One region of the Paenibacillus sp. FSL W8-0439 genome, then DNA from elsewhere that is predicted to be linked to it. Evidence: riboswitches for the same ligand, from Rfam matches in the RefSeq annotation. Region 1 holds a riboswitch; each other region holds the start of a gene.

What was found. Region 1 has a riboswitch for cobalamin ahead of MKX36_RS24415 (ABC transporter substrate-binding protein). Riboswitches for the same ligand answer to the same signal wherever they lie in the genome.
Region 2: it holds a riboswitch for cobalamin, as region 1 does, so the genes downstream of both, MKX36_RS06575 (ABC transporter substrate-binding protein) here and MKX36_RS24415 (ABC transporter substrate-binding protein) in region 1, are expected to answer to the same signal.
Region 3: it holds a riboswitch for cobalamin, as region 1 does, so the genes downstream of both, metE (5-methyltetrahydropteroyltriglutamate--homocysteine S-methyltransferase) here and MKX36_RS24415 (ABC transporter substrate-binding protein) in region 1, are expected to answer to the same signal.

The regions. Positions count from the first base shown of each region.
Region 1 is NZ_JBBPAK010000001.1:5,660,254-5,662,524, forward strand. Features, by position in the region: gene MKX36_RS24415 (ABC transporter substrate-binding protein) at 1-1,079, opposite strand, end outside; cobalamin riboswitch at 1,296-1,500, opposite strand; gene MKX36_RS24420 (hypothetical protein) at 1,882-2,013, opposite strand; gene MKX36_RS24425 (nucleobase:cation symporter-2 family protein) at 2,266-2,271, opposite strand, start outside.
Region 2 is NZ_JBBPAK010000001.1:1,540,320-1,542,590, reverse strand. Features, by position in the region: gene MKX36_RS06580 (FecCD family ABC transporter permease) at 1-105, opposite strand, end outside; gene MKX36_RS06575 (ABC transporter substrate-binding protein) at 102-1,109, opposite strand; cobalamin riboswitch at 1,319-1,534, opposite strand; gene MKX36_RS06570 (histidine phosphatase family protein) at 1,630-2,271, opposite strand, start outside.
Region 3 is NZ_JBBPAK010000001.1:5,455,005-5,457,275, forward strand. Features, by position in the region: gene nrdG (anaerobic ribonucleoside-triphosphate reductase activating protein) at 1-330, shown strand, start outside; cobalamin riboswitch at 520-715, shown strand; gene metE (5-methyltetrahydropteroyltriglutamate--homocysteine S-methyltransferase) at 874-2,271, shown strand, end outside.

The DNA of each region.
Region 1 (2,271 bases):
TGGGCATCCTTCTGCCAGCCATCCTTTGTCAACAACTGCTCCGTCGTTCCGTCCAAAGCTTTGCGCTCAATCTTACCGAAGGGAAGAATGCTCGGAAACGGGCTGCTTGCTTCCGTACCGAAGCCTCTCATGACGGCGCTCACAATGGACGCGCGCGGAATCAGACTGTCCACCACCTTACGGTTGGTTGCATCCTTGAACACAGGTGATTCCATGTTGTACACAATCATATGGGTGCGCAAGGATGGAGCCGACAGCACTTGTAGCTTGTCGTTCTTTTTTAATACCTCTGCGTTATCTACCGGAATATCCGTCGCTACATCCACCTCACCAGATTGCAACGCCATCAGGCGCGAATTACCGTCCGTAATGAATTTCATCGTCGCTTCGGCCAATCGCGCCTTTTCGCCCCAGTATCCGTCATAACGCTCGACGACCAAGGATTGATCCTTGTTGAAGGCTTTGATTTTAAAAGCACCTGTCATTGCAGGGTAGCTTTGCTCATCTTTCATGGATGCCACATCCAGTACAATCGTTGACGGATCAGCCAAATTGGATACCAGCGCTGCATTCGGCTGGTTTGTCGTAATTTTCAGCGTCAGCGGACCAGTTACATCAATGGACTTCACATCCAGTAAATCCTTCGCCAGATGGCTTTTCTCGATTGAGCGCAGCAAAGATGCTTTTACACTTACTGCATCCATGCTCTTTCCATTATGAAACGTGACCTTATCCTGCACGCTGAACGACCACACATTAGGACTATCATGCTTCCATTCCTTGGCTAGCCAAGCTACAGGTTCCAGTTTTTCATTCAAACGAATGAGTGTCTCACCGGCACCGGAACGCATCACGTCCCAGCTATTATCTCCATGCGGATCAACGCCGGACGGTTTCCACGTATACGCCATCACCAGCTTTTTATCTGCTTGAGTCTGTTGTGCAGACGTGTTCTCACCCTTGCCCGAGCTATCCTCCGTCTTCGTGGCTGCGCCACATCCCGAAAGAGTCATAACTGCCATCAGCAGCAGCAATCCTGTACATATGAACCATGAACGCCTATTACGATTGCCTATCATCCCACATTTCCCCCTCTATCTTGTAAAATCGTATAAACCTAACGCAAAACGCGAAAAAGCATTCCCAACCACTTGATCAGCAGTCAGAAATGCTTTCATTATAAAATGTCAAAACTCACCTCAAAGCCAGCTCCAAAAACATAGAAGGGATCAGATCGGTTTCAGACATTCCGTATGCAGCACGCCTAACCACCTCCCCAGCATCCCGTGGGTCTGACAGTGATGTCAAAACAGGCAGGTCTCCTGACTCCAAGCGTATCTTTCAGGCCTTCCCGGTTCCTCACAGTTCCAGTGGCTTGTTCTGAAAGCTCCAGCAGTACCCTGCTGATGCCTGTATACAGTGGCGGGTCCGTGTCGGAATCTACCGAACTTCCCTTTTAAGTGAACACGCTCAACAACTATCTACATCGTCTCTACGAAACTTCGTATATAGAGTTGTCCGGCTCACACCTGTTTTCTTCCTTTATTCCTTTTTATTACGATTTAGGATTATCTTATTTTGTTGCTACTGGCTTGTCAACAAATGTTGCGTAATAATTTAAATTTGAATGATATAGTGTGAATCAAGACCAAGGCTATTCATTGCTTGCGCGCAATTGAAGGTTGTCTTAACGTTGCGTGCACGCAATTCACGTGTTAAAATTAGGTATAGAGATAACCACCGTATCCGTATACTAAAAAGAGCCTTCGCCGCTCCAACGGCAAAGACTCTTAGGACTTAAAAGGCTGTGGATCACCACCACGGCGCGCTGCATAACTGAATGTTAATGCGAACGAAACCCACCGTTAGGGGCCAACCTAATTACGCGGTGGGTTTTCGCTTGTTCCGAAATTTCCGACGCAGCCAGCGATAAAGCTTACGAATACTAAACACCAGGCTTAGTAACGTAACCATCCAACGCAGCACATCATAGCACGACACAAGGTTGACCATCGGCTTCACCCCCTTTCGGGAAGCTGCGCCGTGATCCGAAAACATCCACCACTATCCAAAGTCCTTAAGGTAGATTATACCATGCCTCTTCCTACCACTCGATAATCCAAACCCCGATCTTCATACAGAAAGAGGGTTTTATCAATAATTTCATGCTGCTTAATAAATAACTAGTTCTGGATAACCCCATGCCAAACAGCCGGAAAAGAGGCTACGCCCTCTCTCCGGCTGTTTTTGTTTATTTCCTATTCATCAAAC
Region 2 (2,271 bases), 4.1 Mb from region 1:
CTGGCTGACCGGAAGACTGACCGAGCCGATGCCAAGACAGAGCAGCAGCGTCAGCAGCAGCAAGACAAGACCAGTCCCCCCAAAACCGATCAGTCTACGGTTCATTTGAAAATTTCAGGGTACACGCCCTTGGCTACTTCCTTGAGTCCTTCTGTTACGCGTGGACCTGGACGGCTAATCAAATTATCATCCACGGCAAATACACGATTGTTACGAACAGCCGATATTTGATCCCATCCACTACGAGCTTTTATGATATCGCCGAGGGACTGGCCTGTTTTGTCATCCTTCACACTTTTGCTGTATAAAATCACGTCAGGGTTGGCAGCTATAATATTTTCCTCACTGATTTGGTACCAGCCCTTCTGCGTGGCACCCACGTTTTCGCCGCCCGCCAATGTGATCAGTTCGTCCATAAACTCGCCTTTACCCACTGTCCAGCCTGGTGAAAATTCGACGTATACCCGTAGCTTCTGCCCTTTGCCGATATTTTTAACTCCTTCTTTCACTTCCGCTACATCTGCTCTCATCTTGTCGGTCACCGCTCTCGCTTCTTTCTGATGATCGGTGATTTTCCCATACAATTCGATGTTAGCTGTGACATCTTCAACGGTTTTCGGTTCCGTTTTAAAAATCATAATTCCCATGTCACGCAGCTTAGTCGTAGCCTGTTCACTAAGTGAAATTCCTGCAAAAACAACTTCCGGGTTCGCAGCAATGATCGCCTCTTCGTTCGGTTTCATAATACCGCCCACTTTAGGCTTTTTCGTAGCTGCCTCTGGGTAATCAGAGTAGTCGGATACACCAACAATTTCCTTATCCAATCCGATAGCGAACAGCGCTTCAGTTTCTGCCGGGGAGACGGAAACAATCTTGTCCGGTGCCTTTTTAAATGTAAATTCCTGTCCTGTTGCATCCTTAACCGTTAGCGGGTAAACCGTTTTGCCCGGAGGCTCTTGTGCGGTTACGGTCTGTCCCGGCTGCTGTGAAGAAGCTTGGCCCTCTTTATTTTCTACATTTTTTCCATTCGCGCCACATGCACTCAGCACAACTGCCAATATCAGCGCCAATAGACCTGTTGTCCATACCTTTATTTTTTTGCCTGCCATGATTTGCACCCCTTCATACAAAAATCGTTAAGAGCGTTACTTGAACATCATCCGATATTTTCCTCATTCCAGCCTTCTTTTCCTATCAAAAACCCCCGCATCCTCATATCAGGATACAGGGGTCACGTTAGCACAGATCGTGCGCAGGCGGGCAGCTTCTTTCCGCATGGACAGTCACTGCGAACACGTCATCCTTTCCTCGAAGGATTATGGTGACAGGCGGACGGGCAGGTATCCTGACTTATGGAAGAGGCATGCCCTGATATTCTTTCACATGCTTGGCGGCACATGTAACAGGGCTAATGAGCATGTTTCCATTTACAGTGGCGGGACCGCGTCGGACTCACACCGACTTCCCTTTTAACAGCGCAATGAAGAAAAGCAAGTTCCCTCACACGGCGCCGACCTCGTCTGCTGGATATTTGATGTAGTGTAGTCAAGCCGTTCTTTTACTTGATGATTATAGGTTAAAAAGAGTTAGCTTACAACCCAAACAGCTGCTTGATTCGCCACAACTACCCTAGTGAAAAAGCAATTTTGCTATACAATTGTGCAGTCCTGCCAGCCTTAACTGAAGCCTAATCGCTTCTCCCGGTTTTGGATTCAGACTCCAAAAATCATGACCTGGTATCAGCATACAAACCAATTGGCGAATTACTCCACCATGCGTGACAACCAAAACAGAGGGCGGTGCAGCATTCGACTCTATTGGCTGAACCTTCAAAGCAATGCGCCACGCAAACAGAGAGTCAAGGAATTCACGCAGACGATTCACAAAATGGACCCAGGACTCTCCTCCAGGCGGGGTGATTCGTTGCGGCTCATCAATCCAAGCGCGATACAACGCCACATCCTTAAGCATGTCATACGTTTTTCCATCCCACTCGCCAAAGTGAAGTTCTCGCAGACGTGGTTCCATCATGGGAGGCATAGCAGATAGGAAACGTTCAGACGTCTTTGCTGACTCCGGCAAAATGATCTGCAAGGTCTGGCGACATCGCATCAAGTCACTGCAATAGATTTGAGCAAAGGACTGGCCCTGTAATTTTTCCCGTAAAGGCTTTAATTCCTGCTCTGCTCCAGACAGCAAACTCAAATCGGCATGTCCCAGATATCGACGTTCCTTATTCCATAAGGTTGTGCCATGACGAACTAGCACGAG
Region 3 (2,271 bases), 210 kb from region 1:
CGTGATATCATGGATAATCCGCTGTTGGACGGATTGACTCTCTGCGGGGGAGATCCTTTTTTCTCAGCAGCAGAATGCTCGCAATTTGTACGTGACTTCCGCGCGGCTTGTCCCGACCGAACCGTCTGGGCCTACACAGGCTTTGTCTACGAAGATCTGCTCATGGATCAGGAGCGACAGGAGCTGGCACTATTGTGTGACGTGATTGTAGATGGCCGTTTTGTTGAACAGCAAAAAGATCTGACCCTCCCCTTTCGGGGCAGCCGTAATCAGCGCCTGGTAGATGTGAAAGCCAGTACTCAAGCAGGTTACACCGTTTCATTAGCTTAAAGGCGATGTTCTATTTAGCAAGATGCTATACCAAAGACAAGTCCCCCACGATGGGTTGGGCTTGTCTTTTTTGCATATAACTAACAGATTCCACTCCAGTTTCTATTACTGTTTCTATTGCACATCCTGTGAGTTTCACTTATGATGGTGAACAAGTATACGAGTGCATAATTATTCGTCATACCTTAATCTTATAGTTTGGAAATAGGTGTCTGTTCTATTCAGATCAGACTTAAAAGGGAAGCCGGTGCAAATCCGGGACGGTCCCGCCACTGTAAACGGGGAATGTTCAGCTGCTCATACACCCACTGGTCCACAGACCGGGAAGGGATGCTGAACGTCATGATCCGTAAGTCAGGAGACCTGCCTATTTTAACAACATCGCAGTACCTACGGAAGATAGGGAGGTGTTAAGAGCAGTCGCCGTATTTTTGAATTTTAATCGCGGAGGCATTCTTTCCCCTACTTATTTTTAGCCTTGGGGACAGAATGCCTTTTTTGGTACGTAAAAATAAACTGGCTACCACTTAGGAGGAAACCTACATGTCCATTAACGAACGATCTACATTGTCCGGTTTGACTAGCAGTAATCTGGGATATCCGCGTATCGGCGGGAACCGGGAATGGAAGAAAGCACTGGAGCGCTTCTGGCAGGGTAGTATTAACGAAAGTGAACTGCATAGTGAGATGAAAAGATTGCGTCTGGAGCATCTGAGCAAGCAACGTGACAAAGGGATTGATCGCATTCCTGTCGGAGACTTTTCCTATTACGATCATGTGCTGGATACATCTGTGATGTTCGGTCTCGTACCCGAACGGTTCAACTATCGTCCTACAGGTCCGGTTCCTCTGTCTGTGTATTTCGGGATGGCACGTGGGCAGAAGGGAGCTACCGCCAGCGAAATGACCAAATGGATGAATACCAATTACCACTACATCGTTCCCGAATTGGAAAATGCGGCTCCAGTGCTCACTGAAAATAAGCCCTTACTCGCTTATCGTGAAGCAAAGCAGGAGCTAGGTATTGACGGTAAACCGGTTCTCATCGGTCCCTACTCATTTGTTGTTTTATCCAAAGGCTATGATCGTAAGGATCTGGCCTCTATTATACGAACCTTCCTGCCTTTATACGCCCGAGTCCTGTCCGAACTAGCAGCAGAAGGCGTACAATGGGTCCAAATCGATGAACCTGTCCTGACCACCTCATTCCCAGTAGAGGATCTGGATATTATTCAGGAGGTCTATGAAGCTTTGACCCAAGCTGCTCCCTCCTTAAACATCATGCTGCAAACCTACTTTGGTAGCCTAGATCATTATGAGCGTCTGACTGAACTTCCGGTCCAGGGACTGGGTCTTGATTTTGTCTATGATGATGGCGAAAATCTCCAGCATATATCGCGACATGGCTTCCCCAAAGGGAAAACGCTGGGTGCTGGTGTCATTGATGGGCGCAATATATGGCGCAGCGACCTGAATGCCGTGGCTGCGCTGTTGGGCCAGTTAGCAGAACAAATCAATGCAGAACAGCTTATCGTGCAGCCATCGTGCAGTCTGCTGCATGTGCCGGTCAGTCTGGAAGCAGAGCACAAGCTGGACCGAGAGCTGGTGCATGCCCTAGCCTTTGCCGATGAAAAGCTGGATGAAATCGCAGTCTTGACGGCTGCACTTGGTAAGCATGATCCATCCGCACTTGCCAAGCTTGAGCAAAGTGCGGAAGCGGTAGCCCGCTTCAACAGCTCAGCGGCAAGGGTACAGACAGCTGCCGATTTGGCCGACCTGTTGGCAAAGGAGCCACTATCACGCAGCGTTCCTTTCGCCGAGCGCCGTATAATTCAGCAAAATAGGCTGAAGTTACCCCCACTGCCTACGACGACCATCGGCAGCTTCCCGCAAACTGCTGAGGTTCGCAAGGCCCGTCTGTACTATCGCAAAGGAGAATGG